3 regions of the Branchiibius hedensis genome follow, and region 2 is predicted to be linked to each of the others. Evidence: predicted binding sites of a transcription regulator. Region 2 holds the regulator's gene; each other region holds the start of a gene.
What was found. Region 2 encodes HrcA, which represses chaperone genes, less so after heat shock. Its sites were predicted from a motif close to TTNGCACTCGNNNNNNNCGAGTGCNAA; they were not measured.
Positions count from the first base shown of each region.

Region 1: groES (co-chaperone GroES) is a predicted target of HrcA. The motif match lies at 3,246-3,272, and genes of this name have one in related genera.
Region 3: groL (chaperonin GroEL) is a predicted target of HrcA. The motif match lies at 2,772-2,798, and genes of this name have one in related genera.

Region 1 covers NZ_UESZ01000001.1:2,385,748-2,389,994, forward strand. Annotated here, with positions in the region: gene DR843_RS11520 (hypothetical protein) at 1-64, opposite strand, end outside; gene shbA (RNA polymerase sigma factor ShbA) at 61-735, opposite strand; gene groL (chaperonin GroEL) at 1,089-2,702, opposite strand; gene groES (co-chaperone GroES) at 2,801-3,094, opposite strand; gene DR843_RS11540 (NAD(P)H-dependent oxidoreductase) at 3,412-3,951, opposite strand; gene DR843_RS11545 (TetR/AcrR family transcriptional regulator) at 4,050-4,247, shown strand, end outside.
Region 2 covers NZ_UESZ01000001.1:1,708,280-1,712,526, forward strand. Annotated here, with positions in the region: gene DR843_RS08370 (16S rRNA (uracil(1498)-N(3))-methyltransferase) at 1-662, opposite strand, end outside; gene dnaJ (molecular chaperone DnaJ) at 667-1,797, opposite strand; gene hrcA (heat-inducible transcriptional repressor HrcA) at 1,803-2,822, opposite strand; gene DR843_RS08385 (DUF3097 domain-containing protein) at 2,918-3,778, shown strand; gene DR843_RS08390 (NUDIX hydrolase) at 3,771-4,247, shown strand, end outside.
Region 3 covers NZ_UESZ01000001.1:2,712,238-2,716,484, forward strand. Annotated here, with positions in the region: gene DR843_RS13110 (helix-turn-helix domain-containing protein) at 26-454, shown strand; gene DR843_RS13115 (VOC family protein) at 491-913, shown strand; gene groL (chaperonin GroEL) at 1,012-2,640, opposite strand; gene DR843_RS13125 (CDP-alcohol phosphatidyltransferase family protein) at 2,889-3,491, shown strand; gene DR843_RS13130 (phosphatidate cytidylyltransferase) at 3,488-4,247, shown strand, end outside.

The DNA of each region.
Region 1 (4,247 bases), 680 kb from region 2:
CCCGGGCACCCAAAGCGTCCAGGAGTTGGTCGTCGTCGTGGATCTGGTCGAAGGACGGCGTCACAGGTCCGCCTCCTGTTGTTTGGCCAGCGTCTCGCGCAGCTTCGCCAGTGCCCGGTGCTGGGCGACGCGAACCGCGCCGGCGGACATCCCGAGTGAACTGGCGGTCTGCTCCGCGGTCAGGCCGACCGCGACCCGCAGGGTCAGGATCTCGCGCTGCTGCTCCGGCAGAGTGGACAGCAGATCCCACACCCGGACGGCTTCGTCGGCGCTGACGGCCCGCTCTTCGGGGCCGGGTGCCAGATCTTCGACCGCGGGGAACTCCTCGGTCGGGACGGGGTCCTTCATGGCGCCACGACGCACATCGGCCACCTTGTTGGCGGCGATGCGGTAGACGAACGCTTCGAAGGGCAGACCGCGATCGGTGTACCGGGGCAGCGCGACGAGCACAGCCACACACACCTCCTGCGCGACATCTGCCGCTACGTCGGTGGCTGCTGCGTATCTACCCAGTCGCGCACGCGCGTAGCGCAGCGACAGTTGATGCACAGCGGCCATCAGATCGTTGGTCGCGACGTCATCGCCTTGCCGGGCCTGCGTCACAAGATCACGCAGGGGGGTCTGCGCGTTCTCCGGTGATATCGCTGTAACCGGCGGAAACGTTACGGAGCTGGACGGTAGGTCACCTGCCGCCTCACCGGTCGAGCGTGGTTTGCGTAGCGGGCCGAGGCTCACTGCACCACTCCTTACCGACGATCGCTGACGTTTCGTTGATTGCTCAACCCATCAACCATAGGCATGTCGTCCCCCGCGCGAGCAACTCTGGGTGAACTCCGGTGCAAACACACAGCGGCGCGCCCGTCCCTGCCGCAGCAGTGACGGGCGCACCGGAGGGTTGGATCAGTGCTTTCTGAGGCACTCCTCACGCTCCACTACGGCCGCCGACTCGGCTAGCGCCTCGTCGACAACCTCCGTTTCACGCTTCGTCGTCGCCTCAGTGCCTTCTGAGGCACTCCTCACGCTCCACTACGGCCGCCGACTCGGCTAGCGCCTCGTCGACAACCTCCGTTTCACGCTTCGTCGTCGCCTCAGTGCCCGTGTCCGTGGCCGTGACCGGCCTCAGCCTCTTCCTCTTCGGGCTTGTCGACGACCAGCGTGTCCGTGGTCAGCACCATCGAGGCGATGGAGGCCGCGTTGAGAAGCGCGGACCGGGTCACCTTGACCGGGTCGATGACACCGGCACCCACCAGATCGCCGTACTCCCCGGTGGCGGCGTTGAGGCCGTTGCCGACGGGCAGCTCGCCCACCTTGGAGACGGCGACGTAGCCTTCCAGACCGGCGTTCTCGGCGATCCAGCGCAGCGGCTCGACGACCGCCTTGGCCACGATCGAGGCACCGGTGGCCTCGTCGCCTTCGAGCGCGAGGTTCTGCAACGCAGCGGCAGCGTGCACCAGGGCCGAACCGCCACCGGCGACGATGCCCTCCTCGATCGCGGCGCGGGTCGCGGAGACGGCGTCCTCGATGCGGTGCTTCTTCTCCTTCAGCTCCACCTCGGTGTGCGCGCCGACCTTGATCACGCAGACCCCGCCGGCCAGCTTGGCCAGGCGCTCCTGCAGCTTCTCGCGGTCCCAGTCGGAGTCGGTGCGCTCGATCTCGGACTTCAGCTCGGCCACGCGGCCGGTGACGTCCTCGGGCGCGCCCTGACCGTCGATGATCGTGGTGTTGTCCTTGGTCACCACCACGCGGCGGGCCTGACCCAGCACCTCCAGACCGACCTGGTCCAGCTTCAGACCGACCTCTTCGGCGACGACCTGGCCACCGGTGAGGATCGCGATGTCCTGCAGCATGGCCTTGCGGCGATCCCCGAAGCCCGGCGCCTTGACCGCGACCACGTTGAAGATGCCCCGGATCTTGTTGACGACCAGCGTGGACAGGGCCTCGCCGTCGACGTCCTCGGCGATGACGACCAGCGGCTTGCCGGACTGCGCGACCTTCTCCAGCAGCGGCAGCACGTCGGCGATCGCGGAGATCTTGCCCTGGTTGATCAGGATGTAGGCGTCCTCCAGGACGGCCTCCATGCGCTCGGGGTCGGTGACGAAGTAGGCGCTGATGTAGCCCTTGTCGAACTGCATACCCTCGGTGAAGTCCAGCTCGGTGGTCGCCGTCGCCGACTCCTCGATGGTGATGACACCGTCCTTGCCGACCTTGTCGAACGCGTCGGCGATCAGACCGCCGATGGTCGCGTCCTGGGCGGAAAGCCCTGCGACAGAGGCGACCTCGTCGCGGCCGTCGACCTCACGGGCGTTGGCCAGCAAGCGGTCGTTGACCGCAGCGACGGCCTTGTCGATGCCGCGCTTCAGGCCGGCGGGGGCTGCGCCCGCAGCGACGTTACGCAAGCCCTCCTTGACCATGGCCTGGGCGAGAACGGTCGCAGTCGTCGTACCGTCACCGGCCACGTCGTTGGTCTTGGTGGCCACTTCCTTGGCCAGCTGCGCGCCGAGGTTCTCGTAGGGGTCCTCGAGCTCGACCTCACGGGCGATGGTCACCCCGTCGTTGGTGATCGTGGGGGCGCCCCACTTCTTGTCGATGACGACGTTGCGGCCCTTGGGGCCGAGCGTCACCTTGACGGTGTTGGCGAGGGCGTCAACCCCGCGCTCCAGAGACTTGCGCGCCTCGTCGTTGAATTCCAGCGTCTTTGCCATTACAGATTCCTTTCGTCAACGCAGGCGCCCCGGCCGTGGCCCGTTGTGTCCGCGAGGGACTCTGGGCGCACGAGCCGGGGCGCTGCGTGTGAGGTTCGTCAGCCGACAACCGCGAGGACGTCGCGCGCGGACAGGATCAGCAGCTCCTCGCCGCCGTACTTGACCTCAGTGCCGCCGTACTTGGAGTAGATGACCTTGTCACCAACGGCGACGTCCAGCGGCACGCGCTGGCCCTTGTCGTCGATGCGGCCCGGGCCGATCGCCAGGACTTCGCCCTCCTGGGGCTTCTCCTTGGCGGTGTCCGGGATGACCAGACCGGACGCGGTGGTTTGCTCGGCCTCGACCGACTTGACCACGATGCGGTCTTCGAGCGGCTTGATGTTCACCGACACGGTGGGACCTTCCTCTTGGATTCGTTGCGTTTGAGGGTGCGTCCGCCTCGTGGTTTCCGCCGGTTTCGCGGGGCCGCCGTCGCGGGGGTCGACCCTGGTCTGCCGTTAGCACTGTCCGAGGCGGAGTGCTAACTCTGAATCTAGGCGCGCGTTGGCACTCATGCAAGCCGAGTGCCAACCCTTTCCCGTACGCCGAGAGCGAACCCCCGCACGCACGTCACTCGCGCGCGTTGTGCCGCCACCAGGGACCGCGACAGCACAACGCACCCCCACTCGGGCTGGTTATGCCGCAGGTGGGGGTGCGTCAGGCGTCAGATTCAGGCGGCGACGGGTGCTTCGGCCTCCACCAGCGCCAGCAGGGCCGCGGCGAAGCGGTCCTGGATCTCCGCGCTGAAGACGTCAACGTCGATCGCGGTCTGCGACACGATGGCGTCCTCCAGCACGTGCGCTCCGGCGATCTTGGCCGAGCGCGCGGCGTCCGCGTGCGACCACTTGCCGCCGAACGGCGTGGGGGTGGTGCCGACGACGGTGAACGGCTTGCCCACGATCGCGCCGGCGCCGTAGGGGCGGGACAACCAGTCGATGGCGTTGTTCAGGACGGCCGGCATCGTGCCGTTGTATTCCGGCGTGACCGCGAGCACGCGGTCCGCGGCAGCGACCTTGTCGCGCACTGCGGCAGCAGCCGCCGGCACGCTCGCCTCGGTGTCGATCTCCTCGTTGTAGAACGGCAGATCGGCCAGGCCGTCGACGATCACCAGGTCCACACCCTCGGGTGCGTTGTCGCGCAGGGTCTCGGCGAGGCGGCGGTTGACGGAGTCGGCGCGCAGGCTGCCGACGAGGACGGCGACGGTGGTCATGGGGGTTCTCCTAGAAAGTCTGAAATGGGGTACGCTGACGATTAAACGGACCGCGGTCCGCTTTGTCAATTGCCCTCAACCGTAGAGTGATCCACGTCATGTCCAAGCCGATGCCGTTGCCGTTGCCGGTGGCCTTCGGCGCGCCCACCGAACGTGCCGACGCAGCGCGCAACCGCGAAGCGCTGCTCTGCGCCGCCCGGCAGATCGTCGCCGCCGAAGGCATCGACGCCCTCACCATGGATCGCCTGGCCGCGTCGGCCGGTGTCGGCAAGGGCACCGTCTTTCGCCGGTTCGGC
Region 2 (4,247 bases):
CCGAGCCGGACGCTGATCGCTCCGGCCTCGGTGAGCGCAGCCAGTTCGGCAGGTGAAATGCCGCCTTCGGGGCCCACCACGACCAGCACCTCCCCGTCCGCAGGTAGGTCAACGGCCGAGATGGGGGTGGTCGCCTCTTCGTGCAGGACGAGCGTGAGCCGACCACTCGACGTACGCCGGGCCAGGCCTTTGGAGTCCACCGGCGCCTCCACGACGGGGATGGTCGCGCGACGCGACTGCTTGGCGGCCGCGCGCACCACACTGCGCCACTTGGCCAGGGCCCGCTCACCGCGGGGTCCGCGCCACTGCACGATGCTGCGGTCGGCCTGCCACGGCACGATCGTGTCGACGCCGAGTTCGGTGGCGGCCTCGATGGCCTGGTCGTCGCGGTCACCCTTGGCCAGCGCCTGCACCAAGGTGAACGCGGGCGCGGGGTCGGCCTCGCGGCGTACCTGCTGGATCCGCACCTGCAGACTCGGTCCGTCGACGGTCTCGACCACGCCGGTCAGCACCAGCCCACCACCGTCGGCGAGTTGGATGGGTTCGCCGGCCGTCAGCCGTCGCACGACCGCAGCGTGCCGACCCTCCTCCCCGGCCAGCAGCACCAGGTCGCCGACCCGGGAACCGGCAAGGTCGTCGGCGAAGAACAGCGGTGCGGTCACCGGACTACTTCCAGGCGTCCTTCAACCGGCCGAACAGACCCTTGTCGGCGCGCTGGAAGACCGGTTCGGGTCGCTCCTCGTCGCGAACCTTGGCCAGTTGCCGCAGCAACTCCTCCTGCTCGGGGTCCAGCTTGGTGGGCGTGCGCACATTGAGGTGCACCATCAGGTCGCCGCGGCTGGTGGTCCGCAGGTGGGTCACGCCGAGCCCGGCGAGGGTCACGACGTCGCCGGCCTGGGTGCCCGGTTTGACCGCGACGTCGCGCGGCCCGTCCAGAGTGTCCAGGCTGAGCGTCGTGCCCAGCGCGGCAGCGGTCATCGGCAGATCGACGCTGCAGTGCAGGTCGTCCCGGCGCCGTTCGAAGGTGGGGTGCTTGGTGACCCGGATCTCGACGTACAGGTCGCCCGCCGGTCCCCCGCCCGGGCCGACCTCGCCGTGCCCGGACAACTGGATCCGGGTGCCGGTGTCGACGCCCGCGGGCACCTTGATCGAGATGGTCTTGCGGTCGCGGACCCGGCCCTCGCCGGAGCAGTCGAAGCACGGGTCGGTGATGACCTCGCCGTAGCCGCGGCACGCCTGGCACGCCCGGGCGGTCATGACCTGGCCGAGGAAGGTGCGCTGCACCTGCTGGACCTGCCCGGCGCCCTTGCAGACGTCGCAGGTACGTCGACCGGTGCCGGGCCGTGAACCGTCCCCGTGGCAGGTCTGGCAGACCACGGCGGTGTCGTAGGTCAGGTCCTCGGCGCCACCGAAGACGGCGACCTTGAGGTCAATGTCCAACGGCAGCAAGGCATCCTGACCGCGCTGCACCCGCGAGCGCGGGCCGGCGCCACCACCGGCGGCGCCCGCGCCGCCGAAGAAGGCGTCCATCACATCGGAGAAGGAGAATCCGGCACCGAAGCCGGCCGGTCCGCCGCCGCCGGCCGCAAACGGGTCGGCGCCCATGTCGTAGGACTGGCGCTTCTCGGGGTCGGACAGGACTTCGTAGGCCTGCGAGACCTTCTTGAACTGCTCGGCGGCATCCTCGCCCGGGTTGACGTCCGGGTGCAGTTTGCGGGCCAGCCGCCGGTAGGCGCGCTTGATCTCCTCCGGCGAAGCGTCCCGGGAGACGCCCAGGTCGCCGTAGTAGTCGTTCACTGATGTCACTCCAGAATCTCTGAGACGTAACGGGCGACCGCGCGGACGGCGGCCATCGTGGCGGGGTAGTCCATCCGCGTCGGTCCGACGACGCCTAGACCCCCGGTTTGATAAGTCGTGCTGATCACCGAGGTGCTCTGCAGGTCGGCGACGTCGTTCTCGGCGCCGATCCGCACCATCACCAAGTTGTCACCGTCTGCCTCGAGGTGGCCGAGCAGTTTCAGCAGGATGACGTGCTGTTCCAGGGCCTCCAGCACCGGCGCCAAGGTGCGTACGTCGGTCGCGGACTTGGCCAGGTTGGCCCGGCCCGCCATGACCACCCGCTCGTCGCCCAGGATCTGCAGCGCCGAGGTCACCTCGGCCAGGATCTGGCCGAGCATGCCCTGGTCGGCCTGCGGCAGCTGCTGGGCCAGCGGCACCGCGAGGTCGTTGATCGCGCTGACCGCGTCGGTGCGTCGTCGGCCGACGACGGCCTCGTTGACCCGGGTACGAAGCTGGGCGAGCAGGTCGGTCTGATCGGTGAGGTCCGAGGGCACCGGCACGACGCGTTGTTCGACGCGCCCGGTGGACAAGATCAGCACCACCAGCAGCCGGTTGCCGGCCATCGGGACCAGCTCCACGTGCCGCACGCTCGCGGACGTCACCGACGGGTACTGCATCACGGCGACCTGATTGGTCAGCGACGCAAGCAGCCGGGTGCTGCGGTCGACCACGTCGTCGAGGTCCACCGATTGGGCCAGGAAGGTCTGGATGGCGGACTTCTCCGCGCGGCTGAGCGGTTTGACGGTGCTGAGCCGGTCCACGAAGAGCCGGTAGCCGGCATCCGTGGGGATTCGCCCGGCGGAGGTGTGCGGGGCACTGATCAGCCCGTCGTCCTCCAGTGCGGCCATGTCGCCGCGCACCGTGGCCGCGCTCACCCCGAGTTGGTGGCGCTCCAAGAGGGCCTTGGAGCCGACCGGTTCCGAGGTGGCCACGTAGTCCTGGACGATGGCCCGCAGCACTTCCAGACGGCGTTCTTCGCTCACGGCATCCTCCTTCGCCAGTTGGTCGTTGGCACTCGTGTTGTTCGAGTGCCAAGTCTACGTCTGAAAAAGGGCTGCGTTGCTCTACCGTTGCCGTCGTGACCTCCGATCGGTACGGCGCTGACGTCCTCTCCGGCGACTGGCGGGCGCACGGGCGAACCCGCTCCCGCGAACAGAGCGCCGATCCGGGCCTGGTCGTGGAGGACCTGGAGACCGGCTGGTGTGGCGCCGTCGTACGCGTCGAGAAGGCTGGTGGCATGCACGTGGTGCACCTGGAGGACCGGCACGGGAAGACCCGCGCGTTCCGCCTCGGTCCGGGCTTCCTGGTCGAAGGGCAACCCGTGGTCCTCACCGCCCCCCGGGCCGCCTCGGCTCCCGCGCGTCCGTCCCGTACGGCGAGTGGCTCGGTGGCCGTCGACACCGCCGCCCGCGTCGCGGTGGGCTCGCGGATCTTCGTCGAGGGACGCCACGACGCGGAACTGGTGGAGAAAGTGTGGGGAGACGACCTGCGGGTGGAAGGTGTCGTCGTCGAACTCCTCGAAGGTGTCGACCATCTCCAGGACGTGATCGCCGCCTTCTCCCCCGGCCCCGGCCGCCGGATGGGGGTGCTGGTGGATCACCTCGTGACCGGCAGCAAAGAAGATCGCCTGGTGCGCTCGGCGCTGGCGGCGTACGGCGGCTCGGACGTCCTGGTCGTCGGTCATCCGTTCGTGGACGTGTGGCAGTCGGTCCGCCCCGACCGCCTCGGCTGGTCCAGTTGGCCGGTCATCCCCCGCTCCATCGAATGGAAGAAGGGTGTTCTGGCGCAGCTCGGCTGGCCGAACTCCTCCCAGGCGGACGTGGCGACCGGCTGGAAGAAGATCCTCGGCACGGTCCGCAGCTACTCCGACCTGGAACCGGAACTGCTCGGCCGGGTCGAGGAACTCATCGACTTCGTCACCGACCCCGGCGATGGCTGACCCGGCCGCCGGCATTCGCGCCGAACTCGTTGCGGTCGTCGTCGCGGTCACCGGTGGCACGACCGGCGCGGTGGTGCCACGAGTCCTGGCCGGCGGCCGTCCCCCCGCGTTGCCGTCGGGACCGCTGCGCACGGATCACGACTCGCTGCAGGAGGGCGCACGCGCCTTCGTCCGGGACCAGACCGGCGCGACCCTGGGTTACGTCGAGCAGCTCTACACCTTCGCCGACCTGGGCCGCACCGACGACGCGGTACGAGAGATCTCGATCAGCTATCTGGGTCTGACGCGCGCCGACGAACAACAGGACGGGTGGGCCAGCATCTACGACCTGCTGCCCTGGGAGGATCGCCGCCACCTGGCCGACGACGCACCGGCCGACCGGCTGTCCCAGGAGATCCACACCGCGCTCGGCCGATGGGCAGGGACCGACGTGGTCCGGCAGGAGCGGGTGGCCTACCAGTTCGGGCTG
Region 3 (4,247 bases), 1.0 Mb from region 2:
GTTCTGAGCACGGCAGACTGTGATCGTGGGCCTGCCGATCGAACGTCACCTGCTACGAGCCCGCGACCTCGCCGATCACCGGTACGACGAGCCGATCGGGGTGGCGGACATGGCCGCAGCCGCCGGGCTGAGTCAGGCGCACTTCTCCCGCGCGTTCCGGGAGACATTCGGCATCAGCCCGCACGGCTACCTGCTGACCCGTCGCCTCGAACGCGCCGCCACCTTGTTGCGCAACACCGACCACGATGTCGCACGGGTCTGTGCCGAGGTGGGGCTCACCTCGGTCGGCAGCTTCACGACCAGTTTCAAGCGAATGTACGGCCAGACGCCGACCCAGTACCGGGCCGAGTTCGCGCAGACGCCGAGGTTCGCGATCCCCGGCTGCGTCGTCCGCCGAGAGGCCCGACCCCAACTGCGCACGTTTCGAGAAGACCCGGCGACTCCCACCTCGTAGCGTCGTGGGCACCGAAACCGCTACAGGAGGAAACCCGTGAGCATCACCATCTCCAGCATCAACGTCTGGGTCCACGACCAGGAGGTCGCCCTTGACTTCTGGACCACCAAGGTCGGCTTCGAACTGCGCTCGGACTGGAGCTTCCCCGAAATGCCCGGCTTCCGCTGGCTCACCGTCGGCCCGAAGGACCAACCGGACATCGAGATCGTCCTGATGAGCATTCCCGGCGCCCCCGTCTTCACCGATGAGCAGCACGACCTGGTCGAGAAGGCCATGTCCACCGGGCTGATCGGCGCGGTCTTCCTGGTCACCGACGACGTCCGCCGCGACTACGCGGAGCTGTCCGCCAAAGGCGTCGAGTTCTACGAGAAGCCCGAGGAGCGCCCCTACGGGATCGACTGCGGCTTCCGCGACCCGTCCGGCAACATGATCCGCCTGGCCCAGATGACCATCAGCTGACCTGGCCGAGTCCCAACACATTCAACGTACGGCGAAGGCCGCCCTCCCGTGGGAGAGCGGCCTTCGCTTCGTGCAGGTTTGGATTAGAAACCCATGGATTAGAATCCCATGTCCCCCATGCCACCGGTCGGGTCGCCTGCCGGAGCAGCCGCCTTCTCGGGCTTGTCAGCAATGACAGCCTCGGTGGTCAGGAACAGCGCGGCGATCGACGCAGCGTTCTGCAACGCGGAGCGAGTCACCTTGGCCGGGTCGATGATGCCCGAGTCGACCATGTTGACGTACTCACCGGTCGCAGCGTTCAGACCTTCACCGGCGGGCAGGTTGCGGACCTTCTCCACCACGACGCCCGGCTCGAGCCCGGCGTTCAGCGCGATCTGCTTCAGCGGAGCCTCGGCGGCAACGCGCACGATGTTCGCACCGGTCGCCTCGTCACCTTCCAGCTTCAGGTCGGCGAACGCAGCGTCCGTCGCCTGCAGCAGAGCCACGCCACCACCGGCGACGATGCCCTCTTCGACGGCAGCCTTCGCGTTGCGGACGGCGTCCTCGATGCGGTGCTTGCGCTCCTTCAGCTCGACCTCGGTCGCAGCACCCGCCTTGATGACGGCCACGCCACCGGCCAGCTTGGCCAGGCGCTCCTGCAGCTTCTCGCGGTCGTAGTCAGAGTCGCTGTTCTCGATCTCGGCGCGGATCTGGTTGACCCGGCCGGCGATCTGCGACGCGTCGCCGGCACCCTCGACCACGGTGGTCTCGTCCTTGGTGACGACGACCTTGCGGGCGCGCCCCAGCAGCTCCAGCTCGGCGGTCTCCAGCTTGAGGCCGACCTCCTCGGAGATGACCTGGCCACCGGTCAGGATCGCGATGTCCTGCAGCATGGCCTTGCGGCGGTCACCGAAGCCCGGCGCCTTGACGGCGACCGACTTGAAGGTGCCGCGGATCTTGTTGACGACCAGCGTGGACAGGGCCTCGCCGTCGACGTCCTCAGCGATGATGACCAGCGGCTTGCCGGACTGCATGACCTTCTCCAGCAGCGGCAGCAGGTCCTTCACGGTGCTGATCTTGGAGTTGACGATGAGGATGTAGGGGTCCTCCAGGACCGTCTCCATGCGCTCGGTGTCGGTCACGAAGTAACCGGAGATGTAGCCCTTGTCGAAGCGCATACCCTCGGTGAGCTCCAGCTCCAGACCGAAGGTGTTGCTCTCCTCGACGGTGATGACGCCTTCCTTGCCGACCTTGTCCATGGCCTCGGCGATCAACTCACCGATCTGCGGGTCAGCAGCGGAGATGGACGCGGTCGCAGCGATCTGCTCCTTGGTCTCGATCTCCTTGGCGTTGTCCAGCAGCGCCTGGCTGACACCAGCAACCGCGCCTTCGATGCCGCGCTTGAGCGCCATCGGGTTCGCGCCGGCGGCGACGTTGCGCAGGCCCTCGCGGACCATGGCCTGGGCCAGAACGGTGGCGGTCGTCGTACCGTCACCGGCGACGTCGTCAGTCTTCTTGGCAACTTCCTTGACCAGCTCGGCGCCGATCTTCTCGTACGGCTCGTCGAGCTCGATCTCCTTGGCGATGGACACACCATCGTTGGTGATCGTGGGGGCGCCCCACTTCTTCTCGAGCACCACGTTGCGGCCCTTGGGGCCCAGCGTCACCTTGACGGCGTCGGCGAGGGTGTTCATACCCCGCTCGAGGCCGCGGCGCGCCTCTTCATCGAAAGCAATCAACTTAGCCATGTGCGGTAGTCCTCCCACACGTCGCGTTACGGGTTGGCCGCATGACGCCCGCGACGGACGAGCCGAGCCGGTGAACTCACGTCATCCACCCGCTGAGGCCCTCGCCCTGCGGCCACTTGTCTTACTGAGTTTTGTCACTCTCAAGGCGAGAGTGCTAATGCCATTATTGGCACTCTCGGCCTGTGAGTGCAAACGATTCGGACCCCCGATCGTGCTTGGATGGGTGGACGTCGCCTGGGAGGGGTCCGGTGCAAGGTCTGTACGCGCTCAAACCGTGGTACGCCCGTCGTCTGCAGGTCATCACCGATGACGCAGTACGCCGTGGCATCTCTCCCGACGTCTTCACTCTGATCGGCGTACTGGGTGCCGTCGCCGCCGCCCTGGTGATCTGGCGCGGCTGGTGGTGGGCTGCGCTGATCGCCCTGGCCATCCGCCTGGCCGGTGCCAACCTCGACGGGGCGGTCGCGCGCGCCCGCGGGGTGAGTCGGCCGTGGGGATTCGTGCTCAATGAGATCGGCGACCGGCTCAGCGACCTGTTGATGTTCGCCGGACTGACCGCGTTGGCTGCCCGTGAGTACGCCGGGTGGTCCAGTCCGCAGGTCGGTTACGTTCTCGTGGCCGCAGTGGCCGCCACCCTGCCCACCTTCGCCTCCCTGGCCGCCGCCGGCGCGGGCGCCACCCGGCGCAACGGCGGACCCTTCGGCAAGACCGAGAGGTGCCTGGTCGCCGTACTCGCCACTGCCTTCCCTGGCGCCCTGACGTTCTGGGCGGCCCTGATCGTCATCGGCTCCTTGGGTACGGCGATCGCCCGGCTGAGCGCGACCCACCGGGAGTTGGTGGCCGCCTCGTGAAACTTCCCGACGCTCTGGTCGACTGGTACGTCGAACTGCTGCACCTGGACCGCAGTTCACTACGGCTCGACCTCGATGCCGGACCGTTCTCCATCCATCTGGGCGGCCGGGGCGTTTTCTACCTGATCGTCACGGTCGCGATCCTGGCGCTCGCCGGTGTCGCAGTGCTCCTCTCCGGCAAGCAGGAGCTGCGCCAGAAGTGGCTGACGTGGGTCTTGATCCTGCCGGTCGTCGGCATCCCGATCTGGTTGGGCAAGGGCACCACTGCAGCGCTGGCGATCGTGTTGGCGGTGATCGCCAGCGCCGAGTACTCCCGGATGATCGCGCTGCCCCGGCCGGAACGACTCATCCTGTTGGCGTGCGCCATCGCCTACCCGTTGCTGGCGTGGCTGCACCCGGCCTATCTGGCCCTTGTCCCCCTCGTGGTCCTGCTGTGTGCGTTGCCGTCGATCTTCGAGGGCGATCTGAGTGACGGGGTGCGTCGGACGGCGTTCGCCGGGTTCGGCACGGTGTGGATCGCGTGGTCGCTGGCCCACCTGGTGATCCTGTGGGAGAACGCGTTCCTGGTCTGCTTCGCCGCGGCTGCCACGGATGTGGCTGCGTGGTGCGGCGGGAAGGGATTCAAACGGTTCGCCTGGGGTGCGCGCCCGCTGTCTCCGCTCAGCCCGAACAAAACCGTCGGTGGTCTGGCGGGGGCCGTGATCGGCGCGGTGGTCGTCCTCACGCTGCTGGGCACCATCTCCGTCGGCCTGGTGA